Regions from separate parts of the Mesorhizobium sp. M1088 genome, predicted to be linked through region 2. Evidence: predicted binding sites of a transcription regulator. Region 2 holds the regulator's gene; each other region holds the start of a gene.
The links. Region 2 encodes PhoB, which activates phosphate uptake and scavenging genes when phosphate is short. Its sites were predicted from a motif close to TGTCATNNANCTGTCAT; they were not measured.
Positions count from the first base shown of each region.

Region 1: NKH49_RS04265 (ceramide glucosyltransferase) is a predicted target of PhoB. The motif match lies at 5,491-5,507, and genes of this name have one in related genera.
Region 3: NKH49_RS08525 (alkaline phosphatase D family protein) is a predicted target of PhoB. The motif match lies at 1,865-1,881, and genes of this name have one in related genera.

Region 1 covers NZ_JAMYMO010000002.1:324,918-332,673, reverse strand. Annotated here, with positions in the region: gene mmsB (multiple monosaccharide ABC transporter permease) at 1-417, shown strand, start outside; gene araD1 (AraD1 family protein) at 606-1,598, shown strand; gene NKH49_RS04275 (2'-deoxycytidine 5'-triphosphate deaminase) at 1,629-2,723, opposite strand; SAM riboswitch at 2,859-2,936, shown strand; gene NKH49_RS04270 (O-succinylhomoserine sulfhydrylase) at 3,007-4,197, shown strand; gene NKH49_RS04265 (ceramide glucosyltransferase) at 4,235-5,386, opposite strand; gene apaG (Co2+/Mg2+ efflux facilitator ApaG/CorD) at 5,614-6,006, shown strand; gene NKH49_RS04255 (Hsp33 family molecular chaperone) at 6,013-7,023, opposite strand; gene argF (ornithine carbamoyltransferase) at 7,186-7,756, opposite strand, start outside.
Region 2 covers NZ_JAMYMO010000018.1:50,786-58,541, forward strand. Annotated here, with positions in the region: gene pstA (phosphate ABC transporter permease PstA) at 1-688, shown strand, start outside; gene pstB (phosphate ABC transporter ATP-binding protein PstB) at 685-1,488, shown strand; gene phoU (phosphate signaling complex protein PhoU) at 1,521-2,228, shown strand; gene phoB (phosphate regulon transcriptional regulator PhoB) at 2,245-2,934, shown strand; gene NKH49_RS20495 (ROK family protein) at 2,944-4,188, opposite strand; gene xylF (D-xylose ABC transporter substrate-binding protein) at 4,475-5,515, shown strand; gene NKH49_RS20505 (sugar ABC transporter permease) at 5,657-7,021, shown strand; gene NKH49_RS20510 (ATP-binding cassette domain-containing protein) at 7,037-7,756, shown strand, end outside.
Region 3 covers NZ_JAMYMO010000005.1:87,633-95,388, forward strand. Annotated here, with positions in the region: gene NKH49_RS08515 (TetR/AcrR family transcriptional regulator) at 1-306, opposite strand, end outside; gene NKH49_RS08520 (MFS transporter) at 389-1,672, shown strand; gene NKH49_RS08525 (alkaline phosphatase D family protein) at 1,954-3,528, shown strand; gene NKH49_RS08530 (hypothetical protein) at 3,576-3,857, opposite strand; gene typA (translational GTPase TypA) at 4,056-5,885, shown strand; gene NKH49_RS08540 (M48 family metalloprotease) at 6,091-6,873, shown strand; gene NKH49_RS08545 (DUF1062 domain-containing protein) at 6,984-7,610, opposite strand.

The DNA of each region.
Region 1 (7,756 bases), on a different contig from region 2:
GTCTTCGTTACCAAACGCATGACGATCGGCCGTCGCATCTATGCGATGGGCGGCAATGCCAAGGCAGCCCAGCTATCGGGCATCAAGACCGAACGGCTGACGTTGATGGTGTTCATCAATATGGGCGTGCTGTCGGCACTCGGCGGCCTGATTATCGCAGCGCGCCTGGGGCAGGCTGTGCCGGCGGCCGGCCTCGGCAGCGAGCTCGACGTCATCGCCGCGGTGTTCATCGGTGGCGCTTCGGCGATGGGCGGCGTCGGCCAGGTGATCGGCGCGGTGGTCGGCGGCTTCATCATGGGCGTCATGAACAACGGCATGTCGATCATGGGCGTCAATGTCGACTGGCAGCAGGTGGTCAAAGGCCTGGTGCTGCTCGGCGCCGTCGTCTTCGACGTCTACAACAAGAACAAGGCTTGAGAGGCAACCAGGAGGCATACGGGTCACATCGCGGCGCTGCCGGGCGCAAAGAAGTCCCCCGAGGGACCTGATCCGCGAGCGCAATCCGGACGAAGAATTTCAACCGAGGCGCGGACAGGGGTCCGGGCCGCGCAGGGTGGGGTTTGCCGAGAAAGGGCAGGCCAGCCCACAATTCAGAGAGGGTTACCATGCTGATCTCACAAATCCTCGACGACGCCGAGACGATCCGCGTCGTTGCCCGCAACGGCGGCAAGACCCGCGTCATCAACGGCGCCCGCAGCGTCTATTCGCTGGCGATGGAAGCCGCGCGTACCGGCAGCGGGCTTGTCGCCCTGATCGAGCGCAAGGGCTTCGGCGAAACCGTCGATCTCGACGCAGCCTACAAGAAGGGCCGGCTGCTGTCGCCGATCAACCATCCCGATCCGGCGCATCTCCATCTCACCGGCACCGGGCTGACGCATCTCGGCTCCGCCGCGACCCGCGATTCCATGCACAAGAAGCTCAGCACGGACGGCGAGGAACAGCTGACCGATTCCATGAAGATGTTCCGCATGGGGCTTGAGGGCGGCAAGCCGGCGAAGGGCCAGATCGGCGTGCAGCCGGAATGGTTCTACAAGGGCAACGGCACCATGGCGGTGGCGCCCGGTGCGGCGCTTATGTCGCCCGCCTTCGCCCAGGATGCCGGCGAGGAGCCGGAAATCGCCGGTATCTATGTGATCGGCGACGACGGCGCCCCGTTCCGCGTCGGCTTCACGCTGTCTAACGAGTTTTCCGACCATGTCACCGAGCGTGTGAACTATCTCTTCCTTGCCCATTCCAAGCTGCGCAATGCTTCGTTCGGGCCGGAGATCCTGATCGGCGATCTGCCGTCCGATATCCGCGGCACTTCGCGCATCCTGCGCGACGGCAAGCTGCTTTGGGAAAAGCCGTTCCTGTCGGGCGAGGCGAACATGTCGCACACCATTGGCAATCTCGAGCATCACCACTTCAAATACTCAGCCTTCCGCCAGCCGGGCGACGTGCATGTGCACATGTTCGGCACGGCGACGCTGTCCTTTGCCGACGGCGTCAGGACCGAGGCCGGTGACGTATTCGAAATCGAGGCGCAGGATTTCGGCCTGCCACTGCGCAACCCGCTTGAAATCGAGCAGCCGGTGAAGGTCGCCGTGAAGGCACTTTGAGCCGGGCGTAGCCCGGAAGTGAGAGGAAGGTCAGCGCGCGGCGCGGAAATGCTTGGACAGTTTCAGGCCCTGTGCCTGATAGTTCGAGCCGAGATCAGTGCCGTAGAGCGCCCGCGGCCGTTTCAGCATGTGCTCATAGACCAACCGTCCGACGATCTGGCCGTGGTCGAGGATGAACGGCACTTCGTGGCTGCGTACCTCGAGCACCGCCCGGCTGCCGGTGCCGCCCGACGCCGAATGGCCGAAACCCGGGTCGAAGAAACCGGCATAATGGACGCGGAACTCGCCGACCAGCGGATCGAAGGGCGTCATTTCGGCGGCGTAGAGCGGCGGCACATGCACCGCCTCGCGCGACACCAGAATATAGAATTCGTCCGGATCGAGCACCAGCTCGCCGGCACCGCTCTTGTAGAGCGGCTCCCAGAAATCGACGACATCCTGCGCGGCGCGCTTGTCGACGTCGACGAGGCCGGTGTGGTGCTTGCCGCGATAGCCGACCAGCCCGTCCTTGTCGCCGTCGAGGTCGATCGATAGCGCGATGCCCCCGCCTGAGATGTTGGGTGGTTCGGTGGCGACCAACATTTCGGCGCGGTGCAACTCGTGCAACTCGTTTTCCGACAAGAGCGCATTGCCGGTGCGGAACCTGATCTGCGACAGCCGCGAGCCGATCCGCACGACGATCGGGAAAGTGCGCGGGCTGACCTCCAGGTAGAGCGGGCCTTCATAGCCGGCGGCGATCTTGTCGAACTCGTGGCCGCGGTCGGTCATTACCCGAGTGAAGATATCGAGCCGTCCGGTCGAGCTTTTCGGGTTGGCGGAGGCGGAAATATGGGCGGGCAGCGCCAGGCTTTCGAGCAGCGGCACGATGTAGACGCAGCCGGTTTCCAGCACAGCACCTTCGGCGAGGTTGATCTCGTGCAGCTTCAGCCGGTCGAGCTTGTCGGCAACCCTGTGGTCCGGGCCGGGCAAGAAGGAAGCACGCACCCGCCAGGCCTTGTCGCCGAGCCTGAGGTCAAGGCTGGCCGGCTGGATCTGATCGGCATCGAGCGTGCGCGGCGATTTCAGCGCGCCCGTCTGGAACAGCGCGGAAATATCCTGATCGGGAAGAATGCCTGTCTGCCGCAAGGGTCTGGCTCCGTTCGAACGCCGGGCGAGGTCTTGTTCTGTCGCAGGTCCGACCGTGGACGCGTTTGGCACCTGCTTGGTACAACCCTCTTAATCATGCCGGCAATTGACGCAAGCGTGGCGCGGGTCTAAAGCTCGTTATCCCGTGGTGATTTGGCCGGTCGGCTTGCAGCCACGTTAAACAAGTCGCTAAAGGACCGTCGGGCCGCAAGGCCATATGGACCGGTTGCGACTTTCGCGACCGGTTTTTTGTTGTTTGGACCAATTTTGGTGTTTGGATGGAATGATGACCAAGAAGCGCGACTGGAAGCCTCAGACCGCACTCGTGCATGCCGGAACGCTGCGTTCCGGCTTCGGCGAGACCTCCGAGGCGATGTATCTCACCCAAGGCTATGTCTACGAGACGGCGCAAGCGGCGGAGGCCCGCTTCAAGGGCGAGGAGCCGGGCTTCATCTATTCGCGCTATGCCAATCCGACGGTCGACATGTTTGAGAAACGCATGTGCGCGCTGGAAGGAGCCGAAGACGCGCGCGCCACGGCATCCGGCATGGCGGCGGTGACGGCAGCACTGCTGTGCAGCGCCAAGGCGGGCGACCATATCGTGGCGGCGCGCGCGCTGTTCGGCTCCTGCCGCTGGGTGGTCGAGACGCTGGCGCCGAAATACGGCATTGAGGCAACGCTGGTCGACGGCACCGACATCGCCAATTGGGAAAAGGCGGTCAAGCCAAACACCAAACTGTTTTTCCTGGAAAGCCCTACCAATCCAACGCTGGAGGTAGTCGACATTGCCGCCGTCGCGGCACTTGCCAATTCGATCGGCGCCAGGCTGATCGTCGACAATGTCTTCGCTACGCCCTTGCAGCAGAAACCCCTGCAGCTCGGCGCCCACATCGTCGTCTATTCGGCCACGAAGCATATTGACGGCCAGGGGCGCTGTCTTGGCGGCATCGTTCTGTCGGACAAGAAATGGATCGACGAGAACCTGCATGACTATTTCCGCCACACCGGCCCAAGCCTCTCGCCCTTCAATGCCTGGACGCTGCTGAAAGGCCTGGAGACGCTGCCGCTACGCGTACGCCAGCAGACGGAAAGTGCCGGCCGCATCGCGGATTTCCTGGCCGAGCGCCCGCAAATCGCCCGTGTCATCTATCCCGGCCGTGCCGACCACCCACAAGCGGCCGTGGTCAAGAAGCAGATGTCGGGTGGCTCGACGCTGATCTGCCTCGATGTGAAGGGCGGCAAGCAGGCGGCCTTTGCCTTCCAGAACGCACTCGACGTCGTGCTCATTTCCAACAATCTCGGCGACGCCAAGAGCCTGATCACCCATCCGGCGACGACGACGCACAAGAACTTGACCGATGAGGCCCGCGCCGAGCTCGGCATCGGACCGGGAACGCTCAGGCTGTCAGTTGGCCTTGAGGACGCCGACGACCTGCTCGAAGACATCGAGCAGGCACTGAGAGTTGCCGGATAAGGGCTGGCCGAACAGAGGCGAGCGGGAACGCGCCCGATCAGGCACCGGACGGGGTCTCTTCCAGCTCCGCGACGGTCTTTGTCTGGATAGTCATCACATTGCCGCGCCAGTCGACGGCGCCGCTCAGCCATCCGCGCGCCCAAATGGCGGGAAGCATCAGGTCTCGCGCCATCATCGCCGGGATCGTGCGCGGCGACAGGTGCCATCCCTTAGCCGAGGCCAAAGCGCATTCCGGCAGGTAGGCCGCGACCAGCACGGCGATGGCGGTTGCCGGCAGGCTGACGCCGGCGTCAGCCGCCGCGATCAGCGCAAGCACCAGCGGCGGCGCCGCGCCGATCAGGATCTCGGGGGCGAAGAACAGCGCGAAGGTGACGCGGCGCAGCCGCGCCCAGCGCGCCTGCCGCGACCAGATCTCGCCAAGCGTGCGCCGGCCGAGCGGCTGTTCGAAGGGCGAGGCGACAAGATTGACCCGCAGTCCGAGCCCGTTGACCAGCTTGGTCGCGGCGGCGTCCTCGGCGATCTCGGCGGCAAGCGCGCGGATGCCGCCATTGGCGTCGAGCATCGGCTTGTTCCACAACATGCTCTTACCCTGCGCGAAGCCGAGGCCGAGCGCCTCTCCGGCGTACTGCCAGCGTGCCTGCAGCGTGTTGAGAAAGGCGCATTCGACCTCCCCCCAGAAGCCGTCCGGCCGTGAGCCGATCGGCGTCGAGCAGACGAGGCCAGTACCATGCCGCCATGCCGCCATCAGCTGCTGGACGTAGTCGCTCGGCATAAGCACATTGGAATCGGCAAGAATGACCCAGCGATAATGCGCCGCTTCCCAACCCTTCACGCAATTGTTGAGTTTTGGATTGCCGCTGATGCGGTCGTCACCGACTAGAAGGCGGGCGCGAATAGCTGGAAAGCGCGCCATTGCGGCGGTGATCGGCTTGACCACCGGGTCGTCGGCATGGGCAACGCAGAAGATGAGTTCGTAGCGCGGCCAGTCGAGTGAGAAGGCGCGCTCCAGCGTCTCTTCGGCAAACGGCTCGACGCCGCGTGCCGGGATGACGATCGATACCGGCGGCGCGTTGGCGGGCGGTGCGATCCTGGCTGGTCGCTTCAGCTTCAGCGAAGCTAACAGGATGCTGGCGAGATTTGAAAGAAGGAGGGCTATGGAAAGGAGAGCGGCTGCGAATGTCGGTTCCATCGAGATCTGGTCACTCCAGAAGTGCCGGCCGCATGACGGCCGTTTTCAACAATTCGACAGAACGCTGAGTCGCCCGGCACAAGCCTGCACACCATCATTGTCATGTGTCACTTAAATGACATTGTTTTTCGGCACCTGCGCTCGAGTCGGGCAAGGAGATGACGCGCATCGTTGATCAAACTGCGCTGAGCGTCGAAAGTTCCATCTACATTGCTTTGGAGCAGTTTATGTACAGCGCCGTCACCCGCAACATCGAAGTGCAGGTCAGGCCGTTCTATCTGGAGGATCACTCCGACCCGCCGCAAAACCGCTATGTCTGGGGATATCAGGTGACCATCGACAATCAGTCGGATGAGTTCGTGCAGCTTCTGTCGCGCTACTGGCACATTACCGACGGCACCGGCAAGGTCGAGGAAGTGCGCGGCCCCGGGGTCGTCGGCGAGCAACCCGGACTCAACCCCGGCGACAGCTATCAGTATACGTCTGGATGCCCGCTCTCGACGCCGTCCGGCATCATGGTCGGGCACTACACCATGCGCAACAGGCGGGGCGAGACGTTCGACGTCGCCATCCCCGCCTTCTCGCTCGACTTGCCGGGAATGCGGCGCACCGTCAATTGACGGCGGTCATCCGGCCGCTGCAAACTCCGCCGGGTCGAAGTCATATTGCTTCGAGCAGAATTCGCAGGCGACGTGAATGCTGCCATCCTCGGTGCTGTCCCTGATCTCCTCGGCGGAAAAGCCTTCGAGGATGCCGTGGATCTTCTCCCTCGAGCATGAGCACTGGTCGGCGACCGGCACCCCGCCGAACACGCGGACGCCATGCTCGTGGAAAAGCCGGTAAAGCAGCCGTTCGGCGCCGATCGTCGGATCGATCAGCTCGGTCGGTTCAACAGTACCAAGCAGCGCCAGCAGCTCCTGCCAGGAATTGTCGGTCGGGTCGTGGATTTCCTCACGCGGATCGCCGTCGCCACCTGGAAGGTCGGGTACGCGCATGCGCTCCGCCGACTGCGGCAGGAATTGTGCCAGCAGGCCACCGGCCCGCCATTGTTCGCGGGCACCGCCGACGCCGGGCGTCAGAAGCTTGGCAACCGAAAGCCGGAGGTCGGTCGGAATCTGCTCCGACTGGCGGAAATAAGTGCGTGCGGCATCTTCCAGTGTGACGCCGTCGAGCTGGACGATGCCCTGGTAGCGTTGCGTGTGGGCGCCCTGGTCGATGGTCAGCGCCAGGACGCCGCTGCCGAGCAGCGTCTGCGGTGACGTCTCGCCGGCAGAAGTCAAAGCCTGCAGCCGGTCGGCATCGAAGCGGGCGTAAGCGCGCAGCGCGTGCGGCGTGGAGAAATCCGCGACCAGCATGTCGACCGGCCCGTCGGTGCGGGTCTGCAGAATGAACTTGCCCTCGAACTTCAGCGAAGTTCCGAGCAATACCGTCAACACACAGGCTTCAGCCAGGAGCCGGGCGACCGGCTCGGGATAGTCGTGGCGGCTGAGAATAGCATCGAGCATCGGCCCGAGCTGGACGGTGCGACCGCGCACGTCGAGCGGGCCGACCTCGAACGGCACGACATGGTCGTCGCCGGCGTAGCCGAATTCGCCGAGCTTGGGTTTATGTTCAGCCAATTGATGAGTTTCCAACATGACAAAGCTCCGGGGCGCGGCGATGCCGCCCTCCGGGGCGCATGCGACGAGACGCGCTCGATTTGCGTGATGCGCCTGAGATAGGCACCACCAACTCCCGGATCAAGGCGGCCCAGATCAAGGCGGCGCAGATCAGGCCGGCCCGGATCACCGCGGCTCGTATCAAGCGCCCAGGCACCAGGCCAGGACCGCCTTCTGGGCATGGAGCCGGTTCTCGGCCTCATCGAACACCACCGAATGCGGTCCGTCGATGACCTCGTCGGTAACCTCCTCACCGCGATGCGCCGGCAGACAGTGCATGAACAGCGCATCCGGCTTGGCTTTCGCCATCAGTGCCGCATTGACCTGATAGGGCAGGAAGACATTGTGGCCGCGGGCACGGTGCTCCTGGCCCATCGACACCCAGCAGTCGGTGACGATGCAGTCGGCCTCGTGAACGGCCTCCTCGGGCGAACGGGTGAATTTCAGCTTGCCGCCATTGGCTTTCGACCAGTCGACATGCTTCTGGGCCGGTTCGCTGCCCTCGGGCACGGCGACATTCAGCTTGAAATGGAACCGCGCGGATGCCTCCAGCAGCGAATGCAGCACGTTGTTGCCGTCGCCGGTCCAGGCGATCGTTTTACCGGCCACCGGACCGCGGTGCTCTTCGAAGGTCATGATGTCGGCCATCAGCTGGCAGGGATGGGTCTCGTCGGTCAGCCCGTTAATGACGGGGACCGTAGCGTTTTCCATC
Region 2 (7,756 bases):
GATGACGCCACCACCGGGCGAGGCCGGCGGCTTGCTCAATGCCATCACGGGCAGCCTGCTGATGACGATCATCGCCGTTGTCGTCGGCACGCCGATCGGCGTGCTGGCGGGAACCTACATGGCCGAGTATGGACGCTTTTCGCGCATCACCACCGTCGTCCGCTTCATCAACGACATCCTGTTGTCGGCGCCGTCGATCATCATAGGCTTGTTTGTCTATGAGCTGATGGTGCGGCCAATGGGACATTTCTCGGCCATTGCCGGCGCCGTTGCGCTTGCCATCCTGGTCATTCCGGTGGTCGTGCGCACCACTGAAGACATGCTCAACCTGGTGCCGAACGCGTTGCGTGAAGCCGGTGCCGCGATCGGCGCGCCGCGCTGGGTGGTGATCCGTTCGGTCGCCTACCGCGCCGCATTGTCCGGCATCGTCACCGGCATATTGCTGGCGATAGCACGCATTTCCGGCGAGACGGCGCCGCTGCTCTTCACCGCGCTCAATAACCAGTTCTGGAGCAGCAATATCAACGCGCCGATGGCCAGCCTGCCGGTGACCATCTTCCAGTTCGCTCTCAGCCCTTACGAGGAATGGCAGCAACTGGCGTGGACCGGCGCACTCATAATCACCCTGACGGTTCTGGGCTTGAGCATCCTCGCCCGCAGCCTTACCGGACGCAGAGAGGACAGATGACACAGATGTTGTCCCCAGACATGACGATGGCCGAAACGGTCGCCGAGAAGACGAAGATCGAGGTCAAGAATCTCAACTTCTACTACGGCCAGAGCAAGGCGCTGAAGGACATCAGCCTGTCGCTGCCCGAGCGCAGTGTCACGGCCTTCATCGGCCCTTCGGGCTGCGGGAAATCGACGCTGCTGCGTGTGTTCAACCGCATCTATGAGCTCTACCCAAAACAGACGGCCGAGGGCCAGGTGCTGCTCGACGGCAAGAACATTCTCGACCGGTCGCAGGATCTCAACCTCCTCAGGACCAAGATCGGCATGGTGTTCCAGAAGCCGACGCCCTTCCCGATGTCGATCTACGAGAACATCGCCTTCGGCGTCAGGCTCTACGAGAACCTCGGCAAGTCCGAGATGGACGGCCGCGTCGAACAGGCGTTGAAGCGCGCCGCGCTGTGGAGCGAGGTCAAGGACAAGCTCAACGCCAGCGGCTTGAGCCTATCCGGCGGCCAGCAGCAGCGGCTCTGTATCGCCCGCACCGTGGCCGTGAAGCCGGAAGTCATTCTGCTCGACGAACCGGCTTCGGCCCTCGACCCGCTGTCGACTGCCAAGATCGAGGAACTGATCGACGAATTGCAAGCCGACTACACGATCGTCATCGTCACCCACAACATGCAGCAGGCGGCGCGCGTGTCGCGCCAGACGGCCTTCATGTATCTGGGTGAACTGGTCGAGTTCGACCGGACCGAGAAGATCTTCACGTCGCCCCGCGAGAAGCGCACGCAGGACTACATCACTGGCCGCTTCGGCTGAGCCGTTCCGATCATGCATATGAGGACAGGACCATGGGCGAACACACAGTCGCTTCTTTCGACGAGGATCTCGAGCAGATCAGCAAGCTGATCCGCGACATGGCCGACCTCGCCGGTTCGATGGTCGGCGGGGCGACCAAGGCGCTGTTGAATTCCGACAACGTGCTGGCGCAACGCGTCGTTTCCGACGACGCCATCATGGATGCGCGTCAACGCGAACTGGACGACCGCGCCATCACCCTGATCGCCAAACGCCAGCCGATGGCCCACGATCTTCGCCATGTGGTCGGAGCGATCCGCATGGCGGGCGACCTCGAACGCATCGGCGACCTTGCCAAGAATATCGCCAAGCGCGTGAGTGCGGTCGGCCTCAGCGCCACGCCGCGGGACCTGTCGCATTCCATCGACGCGATGGCGCAGCTGGTTCTCATCCAGGTGCAGGGTGTCATCGAGGAATATGCTGCAGGCGATGCGGCCGCGTTGGCCAAGCTTCGTGCCGCCGACGAGCGCATCGACGTCAAATACACGTCCGTGTTCCGCGAGCTGTTGACCTACATGATGGAAGATCCGCGCAACATCACCGCTTGCACGCACCTGCTGTTCTGCGCCAAGAATCTGGAGCGGATCGGCGACCATGTCACCAACATCGCCGAAAATGCGTATTATGTGCTGACCGGCGAGCAATTGCCGGTCAATCGTCCGAAGCAGGACGAAACGACAATGTCCGCACCGGTGACATGATGGGGGTGCCCAGCCGATGATCGCACCACGCATAATGGTGGTGGAGGACGAGGAGCCGTTGGGTGTGCTGCTCCGCTACAATCTCGAATCCGAAGGCTACCAGGTCGAGGTGGTGACACGCGGCGACGAAGCCGAGATCCGTTTGCAGGAGAATGTGCCCGACCTTTTGGTGCTCGACTGGATGATACCAGCGGTTTCCGGCATCGAGCTCTGTCGTCGGTTGCGGGTGCGCCCCGAAACCGAGCGGCTGCCGATCATCATGCTGACCGCGCGCGGCGAGGAGAGCGACCGGGTGCGCGGTCTTTCGACCGGCGCCGACGACTATCTGGTCAAGCCGTTTTCGACACCGGAATTCATGGCCAGGGTCAAGGCGCTGCTGCGGCGCGCCAAGCCGGAAGTGCTGTCCAGCGTGCTGAAGGTCGGCGACATCGTGCTCGATCGCGAATCGCACAGGGTCTATCGCAAGAAGAGCGAAATCAGGCTCGGGCCGACCGAATTCCGGCTGCTCGAGTTCATGATGCGGCATCCGGGCCGTGTCTTCTCGCGCAGCCAGTTACTCGATAATGTCTGGGGGGAGACAATCTACATCGACGAACGCACCGTCGACGTGCATGTCGGGCGGCTGCGCAAAGCCGTCAACAACGGCCGGATGCCGGATGTCATCCGCACCATCCGCGGCGCCGGCTATGCGATCAGGGAAGATTGACCCGCCTGGTCAGGCTACGTTCTTTCTGACGCTGGGCCTCATTTGCGCGCCCGGCGCGAAAATCTCCTGGTCGACGAAGCTTAACGCCCGCATCGCGCAGCCTTCGCGGATCAGCGGCAATTCGTTCGGCTCTGTATCGAAGGAGATCGAGCCTGAATGCTGGCCGCCGGCGGTCTGGGCGATTGCCTTCCGCAAGGCCGGCTCGATCAGATCGAAGGCGGCGGCACTGGCGCCGACCATCGCGACCGGTGCCGGATCGATCAGCGCGAACAGCGAGCCGAGACCGAAACCCAGCGCTTCGCCGGCCTTGCGGTAGGCCTCGCGTTCCGGCCCATCTTTCTCGCGCGCCCGGGCCGCCAGTGCTCGCATGTCGGCGTCGCTGACGTCGGCGACCGGTTCGCTGTCTTCGCTCATCTGCCTGGCGTTGCGCCAGATGGCGTAGTTGCCGGCATACGCCTCGATGCAGCCGCGCCGCCCGCAACGGCAGAGCGCGCCGCCCGGACGATGGATCATGTGGCCAAATTCGCCGCCCGAGGAATGCGTCCCGGTGAACAGTTCGCCCTTCAGCACCAGCCCCATGCCGATGCCATGCGAAAGCAGGATGGCGATGAAGTCGTCGCGATAGCGATCCGGATTGCGCCAGCGCAAAGCCACCGCCATCATGTTGCAGTCGTTCTCCACCGTTGCCGGGATGCCGAATTCGCCCTCCAGCATGTCGGCAAAGGCGATGTCGGTCTGCGGCGTGATCGGCGACCACAGCATGGCGCGTGCAGGGGAGTCGGTAATGCCCTGAATCGCCAGGGCGATGCGGGCGACACTGCGGACGTCAAGGTCTGGATCCTGCAGCCGGCGCCGGACGATGGCCATGCATTCACGGATCAGCTCGTCGCGCGGCATGGTCAGCGTGTCCAGCCGGCGCTGTTCCTCGGCGACCACCTGTCCCGTATAGTCGATAATGGCGGCCGACAGGAAATTCAGCGACAACACCACGGTCAGCACCGCCGCCGCTTCCGGATTGAGGGCGAGGCCGACCTGCGGACGACCGCGTTTCAACGAAACGGGCTCACTTGCCTTGCTCTCGGCGAGGATGCCTTCCCGTATCAGGTCGGAAGAGATCGCCGATATGGTCGAATGACTGAGGCCGGTGGTAGCTGCGATCTCAGTACGCGATGGCTGGCCGGCCCGGCGCACCGCCGAGATCACCATCGCCCGGTTGCGCCGGCGCAAATCGTCATGGCGGATTCCGACCGACATTGTTTTGCTTTCCTCCCGGTTGCCGCGGCCGCTCATGAACCGGAAGCCGTCGGTAATGTCCGACAAATAGTGTCGGATGCAGGCAAATAGTGTCAGATGCAGGTGGCGCTGTCATCGTTTATTCCGACGCTCGAAAAAACTCGCAGAGTCATCAAAATCCATCAGAATCGATGTTGACAGCAGCCGGAGATCGGGCCAGTATTTTTTCGAGGCTCGAAAAAATTAGAGCTTCTAAGCTGGTCTTTGAGCCAATTGGTCACGCCGTACGCGGCGCAGGGAGGATATGATGAAGAAATTCACGACCGCCATTCTGGCGGGTGTCGCCATGACGCTGGCGCTGGCGTCGGTGGCGCAGGCTAAAGACAAGGTCATCGGCGTTTCCTGGTCGAACTTCCAGGAAGAGCGCTGGAAGACCGACGAGGCCGCAATGAAGGCGGCCATCGAGGCCGCAGGCGACAAGTATATTTCCGCCGACGCACAGTCCAACCCCGGCAAGCAGCTCACCGACGTCGAGAGCCTGATCTCGCAGGGCGCCAACGCACTGATCATCCTGGCGCAGGACGCCTCGGCCATCGGGCCGGCCGTGCAGAAGGCACTGGACGAAGGCATCCCGGTCGTCGGCTATGACCGGCTGATCGAGAACAAGGACGTGTTCTATCTGACCTTCGACAACAAGGAAGTCGGCCGCATGCAGGCCCGGGAAGTCTTCAAGGTGAAGCCGGAAGGCAACTACGTCTTCATCAAGGGTTCGGGTTCCGATCCGAATGCCGATTTCCTGTTTGCCGGTTCGATGGAGGTGCTGAAGGCGGCAATAGACAGCGGCAAGATCAAGAATGTTGGCGAGGCCTATACGGACGGCTGGCTGCCGGCCAACGCTCAGAAGAACATGGAACAGTTCCTGACCGCCAACGACAACAAGGTCGATGCCGTGGTCGCGGCCAATGACGGCACTGCCGGCGGCGTCGTCGCCGCGCTGACAGCGCAAGGGCTGGCCGGATCGGTTCCGGTTTCGGGCCAGGACGGCGACCACGCCGCGCTGAACCGCATCGCGCTCGGCACACAGACCGTGTCGGTGTGGAAGGATGCGCGCGAGCTCGGCAAGAATGCCGCCGAGATCGCCTCGCAGCTGGCCGACGGCAAGCAGATGACCGACATTGCCGGCGTGAAGGATTTCACCACGCCCGGCGGCAATGCCGTCAAGTCGCTGTTCCTGACCCCGGTCGCCATCACCAAGGACAACCTCAACGTCGTCATCGACGCCGGCTGGATCAAGAAAGAAGAGGTCTGCGCCGGCGTGACGGCTGGCACTGTTGCAGTCTGCAACTGAGCCGACGTTTCCGAGAAGTCCGAACGCCGCGGCCGCTCGCCGCGGCGTTTTTCAACAAAAGTTGTTTTTCCGCTTCCGGCGGATAACTTCTAGGCTGCTTCCGGCATCCGCGGCAGACGGCAACCCGGCGGGAGAAACATCATGACCGACACGACGTCCAACACGCCGGTCGACAGCACGGCAGACCGGGCACGGGAATCCGAGCTCGGCATCGTTGCCCGATTTCTCAAGGCAACCGAACTCGACACGCGCATGCTCGGCATGGTCGGCGCGCTGCTGGTCATCTGGGTCGGCCTGCATGTCATTTCCAGCGTACGGCTCGGCGTCAATCCGTTCGACTTCGACAGCCGGACCTTCCTGACGCCACGCAATCTCTGGAACCTGTCGGTGCAGACTTCCGCCGTGGCCATAATGGCCGCCGGAATGGTGCTGGTTATCGTCATGCGCAATATCGACCTGTCGGTCGGTTCCGCCGAAGGTCTGATCGGCGTGGTCATGGGCTTTGCGCAGGTGCATTTCCTGGTGCGAATGATCGGTCTGCAATTAGGCAATCCCTGGATCTGGATCCTGGCACTGGCCATCGGCCTGGCGCTTGGCCTTCTGATCGGAGCGTTCCAGGGATACATCATCGCTTATCTCGAGGTGCCGGCCTTCATCGTGACGCTGGGCGGCCTTCTGGTCTGGCGGGGTGCCGCATGGTGGGTCGTCAGTGGGCAGACGATTGCGCCGCTGGATGCCACTTTCCAGCTGATGGGCGGCGGACCGACGGGTTCGATCGGCGCGCGATGGAGCTGGATCGTCGGAATTGTCGCGTGCCTGGCGGTTGTGTTCATGCTGCTCAACGGGCGGGTGCAGCGCAAGCGGTTCCGCTTCCCGTTACGCCCGATCTGGGCCGAGACGTTCCTCGGGGCCGTCACTTGCCTTGTCATCGTGGGCGCCATATGGCTTGCCAATTCCTATCCTTGGCCGGTCGGCATCGTGAACAGATATGCGGCGGCCAACAATATAACCGTTCCCGAAGGCGGGCTGTTCATCGCCCATGGCATCGCCATACCCGTGCTGATGGCTGTAGCCGTAGGGCTGATCATGACCTTCATCGCCAAGCGTACCCGTTTCGGCCGCTATGTCTTCGCCATCGGCGGCAATCCGGAAGCAGCCAACCTTGCCGGTATCAACACGCGCTGGGTGACCATGAAGGTGTTCATGATCATGGGCGTGCTGGCGACGATCGCCGCAGCGATCTCGTCAGCCAGGCAGAACTCGTCGACCAATGCGCTGGGCACGCTGGACGAGCTCCTGGTCATCGCGGCGGCGGTGATCGGCGGCACGTCGCTCGCCGGCGGCTCCGGCACAGTGCTCGGCGCCATGCTCGGCGCGCTTTTGATGCAGTCGCTGCAGTCCGGCATGGTGCTGCTCGGCATCGATTCACCGCTGCAGAGCATCGTTGTCGGCGCCGTGCTGGTGCTCGCGGTGTGGCTCGATACCGTCTATCGCAAACGCGTTTAGGGAGGAGGAACGATCATGGCAGACAAAACCGCTCCCACGGGCACGCCGCTGATCGACATGCGCAACATCTCCATCGCTTTCGGCGGCATTCGCGCCGTCGACGATGCCTCTGTCGACCTTTTCCCGGGCGAGGTGATGGCTTTGCTCGGTCACAACGGTGCCGGCAAATCGACGTTGATAAAAATCCTGTCCGGCGCCTACAAGCGCGATGCGGGCCAGATTTTGGTCAACGGCGAGGAGGCTTCGATCTCCAATCCCCGCGACGCCAAGAAGTACGGCATCGAGACGATCTACCAGACGCTGGCGCTGGCCGACAATGTCGATGCGGCCGCCAACCTGTTTCTCGGCCGCGAGCTGATGACCGGCTGGGGAACGCTCGACGACGTCGCCATGGAGGCCGAGGCGCGCAAAGTGATGGGCAGGCTCAATCCGCGTTTCCAACGCTTCAAGGAGCCGGTGGTAAAGCTTTCGGGCGGCCAGCGGCAGTCAGTGGCGATCGCCCGCGCCATCCTGTTCAATGCTCGCATCCTGATCATGGACGAGCCGACGGCTGCACTCGGGCCGCAAGAGACGGCGCAGGTCGGCGAACTGGTCAGGCAGCTCAAGGCCGACGGCATCGGCATCTTCCTGATCAGCCATGATATTCACGACGTGTTCGAGCTTGCCGACCGTGTCTGCGTCATGAAGAACGGTCGGGTTGTCGGAACGGCGCGCACAACCGACGTCACCCAGGAC
Region 3 (7,756 bases), on a different contig from region 2:
GACACGCGTCAGGAAGGCGACGATCTGCGCGCGCGGATCGCCGGGATGGGCATCCACCGCCTCGTCGAAACGCTCCCAGAATTCGAGGTCATAGTGCCGGAGGTAGGATGCGGCCAGCTCGTCCTTGGACGGAAAGCTGCGGTAGAGGCTGGGTTTGGTGACGCCGGCACGCCGCACGATCTCGTCGACGCCGATCGCCCTGATGCCTTGCCGGTAGAACAGATCGCGCGCCACCTGGAGAATCCGTTCGGCGGCGCGAGGCGGCGGTGCGTCATTGGCCTTGATCGTTGGTTCAATGCTTTTCATGCCTGGTCTGCCGATTAGCTGGTTGACAATGTTACCGGTCGGTACGTATGTTTCGCGCTCCTGCAACGTACCGGTCAGTAACATGATAGCTCAATCCCGCCCGTTTGGCCAGCGCTACGCTTTCGTCGTGGTCGCCGTCATCTTCCTTTGCCTGCTGATCGCAGCGGGCCTGCGTTCGGCGCCGGCAGTCATGATGCTGCCGCTGGAGAACAGTTTCGGCTGGCGGCGCGACGTGGTGTCGCTGGCGGCGGCCACCGGCATCTTCCTCTATGGCCTGACCGGGCCGTTTGCCGCGGCGCTGATGGAGCGGATCGGGCTGCGCCGCACCTTGCTTGCCGCGCTGCTCTTGATGTCGGGATCGACCGCGCTCAGCCTGTTGATGACCAAACCGTGGCATCTGCTCCTCACCTGGGGCGTGTTTTCCGGCGTCAGCTCGGGCGCCGTCGCCACCGTGCTCGGCGCGACCATCGTCAACCGCTGGTTCAAGACCAATCGCGGCTTGGTGATGGGGCTGATGTCGGCGTCCAGTGCCACCGGGCTGCTGGTCTTCCTGCCGCTGCTCGCCTCGCTCGCCCAGTCGGGCGGCTGGAAGCCGGTCGCCATCGCCATTGCCGTGGCCACCGCCTGCCTGGTGCCGCTGGTCTATATGCTGGTGCCGGAGCGCCCGGCGTCGATCGGCATGGTCCGCTATGGCGCCGATGCCGACGACGTGCCGCCGGTGCCGCCAGCCTCGCAAGGCAATTTCCTTTCGCATACATTGAGCACGCTGCGCCGCGCCGCCGGCACGCGCGTCTTCTGGTATCTGTTCGCCACCTTCTTCGTTTGCGGCTTCACCACCAACGGGTTGGTCGGCACGCATCTGATCGCCTTTTGCGGCGATATGGGCATCGGCGAAGTGCAGGCCGCAGGCCTGCTCTCGATGATGGGCATCTTCGACCTTATCGGCACGACGCTGTCGGGCTGGCTCACCGACCGTTTCGACCCGCGCAAGCTGCTCGGCGTCTATTATGGCATTCGCGGCCTGTCGCTGATCTATCTGCCCTATTCCGGCTTCTCGGCGACCAGCCTGATCATCTTCGCGGTGTTTTACGGACTGGACTGGATCGCCACCGTGCCGCCGACGCTCAGGCTTTCCAACGAGGCGTTCGGCGACCGCAGCGGGCCGATCGTCTTCGGCTGGATCGTCGCCGGCCATCAGGTGGGTGCGGCAACGGCGGCCTTCTTCGGCGGCACCATGCGCGAGCTGCAAGGCAATTACGAGCTTGCCTTCCTGATCGCCGGTATGACGGCAATAGCCGCCGCCTGCATCTCGCTGCTGATCAACACCAGCCGCCCGGCGTTTGATCCGGAACCGCAGGCGGCGTAGGGCGCAATCGGCCGTGCTAATCTCCCCCCTTGAGGGGGAGATGGCCGCGAAGCGGCCAGGAGGGGGTCGGTCCAACCGGGCTCGGCCCCTTATCGCCGATGCAAGAGGTCGGTGCTCCGCGCGAGACGACCCCCTTCTGTCGCCTTTGGCGACATCTCCCCCTCAAGGAGGGAGATTCGCCAGCCTGTTCACTGTTATCAAACCTTCATCGTTTCGAAATGTGCCTGAAACATTGAAGCTGGAGCTTGGCGGCGACGTTCAATGCCATCCAGGAGACAGCCATGAACAAGATTTCGATGACGCGGCGCGCTTTCGTCACGTCGGCCAGCGCCGTTGGCCTGGTCGGCGCCTCGGGCCTCGCCCTTCCCTATTACTCGCGCGCCAATCAGCGCCCGGCTTTCACCCATGGCATCCAGTCCGGCGACGTCGACGCCACCAGCGGCATGGTCTGGACACGCACCGACCGGCCGTCGCGCGTCATGTTCGAGGTGTCGCCGACCGAAAGCTTCACCAATGCCGTCCGCCTGGCGCCGCTCGATACCTCGCCGGCCAGCGATTATACGGTGAAGCGGCTGCTTACCGATCTCGCCTCCGACCAGGACATCTTCTACCGCATGGTCGCGGCCGATCTTGCCGACATCAACGCCGTTTCCGAGCCGGTCGTCGGCCGCTTCCGCACGGCACCTGCCTCGAAGCGCGACATTCGCTTTGCCTGGTCGGGCGACACCGCCGGCCAAGGTTGGGGCATCGACGAGACCGGCATGAAGACCTACGCCACCATTGCCAAGCACACGCCCGACTTCTTCCTGCATTCGGGCGATACGATCTATGCCGATGGTGCGATGAAGGACGAGGTCGACCTGCCCAACGGCGGCAAGTGGAAAAACAAAGTGCTGATCGACGAGAAGCGCAAGGTTGCCGAGACGCTGGACGAATACCGGGCGCAGTGGAAATACAACATGATGGACAGGCATGTGCTGGCGCTCAGCGCCATCTGTCCGACCTTCTATCAGTGGGATGACCACGAGGTGCTGAACAACTGGTCGGACTCGAAGGACCTGAGCGCCGACGATCGCTACACTGAAAAATCCATCCATGTGCTGGCGGCACGTGCGGCGCGCGCCTTCCACGAAATGACGACGATCCGTTACGAGCCGTCGGAGCCCGGCCGCGTCTACCGCAAGATCGCCTATGGTCCGCTGCTCGACGTGTTCTTCCTCGACATGCGTTCCTACCGCGGCCCCAACGGTCCGGATATGCAGGAGACGATGACGCCGCAATCGCGCATCCTCGGTGAACAGCAGATCAAGTGGCTGAAGCGTGAACTGGCGAATTCCAACGCAACCTGGAAAATCATTGCCGCCGACATGCCGCTCGGCCTCGTCGTCTGGAACGACGGCACCAAGAAGGTAGGGGCCGAGGCGGTCAGCAATGGCGACAATGGCCCGGCCAAAGGGCGTGAGCTGGAAATTGCCGACCTTCTTCGCTATATAAAGAATGCGGGTATCAGCAACACTGTCTGGCTCACCGCAGACGTGCATTACACAGCCGCGCATTACTACAATCCGGACAAGGCGCAGTTCCAGGACTTCGATCCGTTTTGGGAATTCGTTTCGGGTCCGATCCATTCCGGGACGTTCGGGCCTAATGGTTTCGATATGACATTCGGCCCGGAGCTGAAGTTCATAAAGGCACCAACTGCCGAACAGGGTCAAAACCTGGCGCCTTCGGCCGGCCTGCAGTTCTTCGGGCTCGTCGAGATCGATGGCGCCACCGAACAGTTGACGGTGCGGCTGATGGATCGCGACGACAGCGAACTCTACAAGGTCACGCTTGATCCGGTGCGGTCGGCGTGAGCGACGGCGCCACTACCCTCGGGCCAGCCCGAGGGTAGGAACGTATATCAATCGGGATAGCAGACGACGGGAATGTTGGGCCAGACGGCGCTGTCGCATCCGGCATTTTGCTGCCGCTGCTTGAAGGCGGCGCTGACCGGCCCGGTCACCACCGGATCGACGCCATCGGGAGCATCGGCAAAAAGCTGCTCCGCCGACGGCTTGTCGGACGGCAAAGCAGACCGCGTCTCCTTGAACGACGCCGCCGATTGCGCCGCGCCGGCCGCGAGGAGGACGGCGAGCGCGGTACATGCCAAAATCGGCCGGAGTTTGATGCCTGTCTCGATCATGAAATTCGAACTGTCCGGACCATGAAAGGTTCCGCCTTGGTTAATAATTCCACTTCACACCAAGACATTTAAGATTTGGTGACTTTATTTGGTGGCTCGCCTCCTCTTTCGCAATTGCGAAAAACCCTGTATGAGCCGCCCAACCGAAAGAGGCAGCGCCTTTTGGCCTGCTGCCTGCAACGCTCCCGAGACCGAAACATGAAAATCCGCAATATCGCGATCATCGCGCACGTCGACCATGGAAAAACCACCCTCGTCGACCAGCTTCTGAAACAGTCCGGCTCGTTCCGCGACAACCAGCGCGTCGCCGAGCGCGCCATGGATTCGAACGACCTCGAAAAGGAACGCGGCATCACCATCCTGGCCAAGGCGACCTCGGTCGACTGGAAGGACACCCGCATCAACATCGTCGACACGCCCGGCCACGCCGACTTCGGCGGCGAGGTCGAGCGCATTCTGTCGATGGTGGATTCGGCCATCGTGCTGGTCGACGCCGCCGAGGGGCCGATGCCGCAGACCAAATTCGTGGTCGGCAAGGCACTCAAGGTTGGACTGAAGCCGATCGTCGTCATCAACAAGATCGACCGGCCAGATGCCCGCCACGTCGAAGTGGTCAACGAGGTGTTCGATCTTTTTGCAGCACTTGACGCCACCGACGAGCAGCTCGACTTCCCTATCCTTTATGGTTCAGGCCGCGACGGCTGGGTCTCGGAAAACCCCGAAGGTCCGAAGGACCAGGCTCTGGCGCCGCTGTTCGACCTCGTCATCAAGCACGTGCCGGCCCCGACCGTTCATCCCGGCCCATTCCGCATGATCGGCACCATCCTGGAAGCCAATCCTTTCCTCGGCCGCATCATCACCGGCCGTATCGAATCCGGCACGCTGAAATCCAACCAGGCGGTCAAGGTGCTGCACCATGACGGCACCCAGGTCGAAACCGGCCGAATCTCGAAAATCCTTGCTTTCCGCGGGCTCGAGCGCCAGCCCATTGACGAGGCGCAGGCGGGCGACATCGTCGCCATCGCCGGCCTGTCGAAAGGCACTGTCGCCGACACCTTCTGCGACCTGTCGGTGACCGAGCCGCTGCACGCGCAGCCGATCGATCCGCCGACTGTGACGATGTCTTTCCTCGTCAACGATTCGCCGCTGGCCGGTACCGAAGGCGACAAGGTGACCAGCCGCGTCATCCGCGACCGCCTGCTGCGCGAGGCCGAAGGCAATGTCGCGCTGAAGATCGAGGAATCACCTGACAAGGATTCGTTCTTCGTTTCCGGCCGCGGCGAATTGCAGCTGGCCGTGCTGATCGAGACGATGCGCCGCGAAGGTTTTGAGATCGCCGTGTCGCGGCCGCGCGTCGTCATGCAGAAGGGCGATAGCGGCGAATTGCTGGAGCCGGTCGAGGAAGTCGTCATCGACGTCGACGAGGAGCATGCCGGCGTCGTCGTGCAGAAGATGTCGGAGCGCAAGGCCGAGATGGTCGAGCTTCGCCCTTCGGGCGGCAATCGCCAGCGCATCGTCTTCCACGCACCGACGCGCGGGCTGATCGGCTACCAGTCGGAACTGTTGACCGACACGCGAGGCACCGCTGTGATGAACCGGCTGTTCCATGCCTATGAACCTTACAAGGGTGAGCTGCCAGGCCGTACCAACGGCGTGCTGATCTCCAACGAACAGGGTGAATCGGTGGCGTACGCCATGTGGAACCTGGAAGACCGTGGCCCGATGGTCATCGACCCGGGCGTCAAGGTCTATCAGGGCATGATCATCGGCATCCATTCCAGGGACAACGACCTCGAAGTCAACGTGCTCAAGGGCAAGAAGCTGACCAACATCCGCGCCGCCGGCAAGGACGAGGCGGTAAAGCTGACACCGCCGATCCGCATGACGCTGGAACGCGCGCTGGCCTGGATCCAGGACGACGAGTTGGTCGAAGTGACGCCGAAGACCATCCGCCTGCGCAAGCTCTATCTCGATCCGAATGAGCGCAAGCGTTTTGAGAAGTCGGCGAAAGTGGTCGGCGCGGCGTAAGAGCTTTTATTCTGGGCGGAATGGAGGGGCGAAACACGCGTTCCTTCCCGCTGAGCGGACACGGCTTGTCGCCAGAAGGAATGTGGCGCCGGCCGCTCAGTGTCTCTTCAGAGGCTACAGCGGAGTCGTCGCAATACCATGATATTTTCGCTCTCTCCTTCTTTGTCACGGTAGTTTAGCTGTGGGTAAAGGCGGGGAAACGGGTGTGGGAAATGCCGTTCAGGCTTTCGTCCGGAGCCTTATGCAAGATGACATGCGGCGAAGGCTCGTTGCTCACAAGAATCTTGTTGGATTTGGCAATGCAGTATTGCCAGCGATCGAGCACGAACTTGCAAGGATCGATCTAGGCAAGGTTTCCCATCACGAAATCGCAACGCTTGTGGCGGGCCTCGCTACTGCTCTGCACGATATCAACGAAGACGCATCCCGACGATATATGTCGGCTTCGCTCGCAAGACCGATAACTCCCCTCATGCGAGCTGCGCTCCGCAGCATCGTCCGCTTTACAATGGACGACTGGCGGCGGTCTTCGGTCGGCGGCATCATTGTTCTGGAGCATGGCAAGCTCGACAGTCGCTTTGAAGCCTCTCGGCACGTTGGCCGCTGGCTCGCAAATGTACCTGAAGCCGATCTGGTTGGCATTTCGCGAATCTACATAATCCCGGAACCTCCCGAGCCCGAATTCGCCGGTACCTACCTCCAGGCGGTATCGGTCATCGAGATTGTCTGGCGACGCCCATCCGAGCACAGGATTGGGAACGCAGTTCGGAGATTCATGATCGAGAAAACGCTCTATCATGAGGTAGGACACCACGCGCTGCAGCATGTCGAATCTGGACAGGATCCTGATCAGGAACGGCAGGCAGACCGTTACGCATGGAAAATGATGCGCAAGGCACATCCCAATCTATCGATGCTTACTCTTCCCTTGCGATTCCTTGGCGCGTTTCACCGAAGGAAAAATGCCAAGGATTTGGAAACAGCTTAGGATTGCGTTTCGGGAAATCGGCGAAAGTGGTCGGCGCGGCGCAAGTTTCTTTCTTGTAGTCTGCAACAACGAGGGAAGGGAGCACTCGTGTGCTCCCTTCCCTCGTTGTTTCATCCGCCGGCAGCCGAGATGATGGCTTCCCGGTCGGGCTCGCCGACGAGATAGACGCGGATCGCCGTTCCCGCCCGCGCTGGCCGGCGCAAGGCTTTGGCTCCGTCCGGACCAACCACCAGCAATCGTTTCTCTTCCCAAACCTGTAGCCGCGATCGCGAGACACCGAGTTCGTTGGCGAGCAACCGGTCGAGCCGCAGCGCTGTCGGCATTTCGAGCCAGAGCCGAAGTTCGAGCGCGTTGGTATTTTCCGGTCTATCCCCGAGCACCTGCTTATGAACGGCGGCTTCGGGAAACTCCTCGACGCGCCCGATACTGCTTCGCAATGCGGCAACATCGAAGGCATGGCGCCGCGCCAGGACCGGATTATTGCTTTCGAGCGCCTGCAATATTGCCGGTTCGATATCGCGGCGGCTGCAGCGCTCCAGAATGCCGAAATTCCAGGAATTGTCGCAGTCGATGCAGCGGTAGATCAACCAGGCGTCAATGCGCTTGCCGTTGGCATTGACCCGGAATTTGCCGCTGCAGCGATAGGCTTTCAGGCCGCCGCAGCGATTGCAGTTGAGGTGAGGTCGAGGTGGGGTCTTGGGTGTGATCGCCCAGCGGATACGCAGTATCGAAGGCATGCCGAAAAGCCCTTCCCGTCGGGAAGTTCGTCAGATCGGCGATATCGAGAACCCTTGCGGGCACGGCGTGGCGAGAGACTGCGGCAGTTGGAAATCAGGTGTCGCGGGTGGTTATGCGCGACAGCGGTTCAGCAGTGCCAAACCGG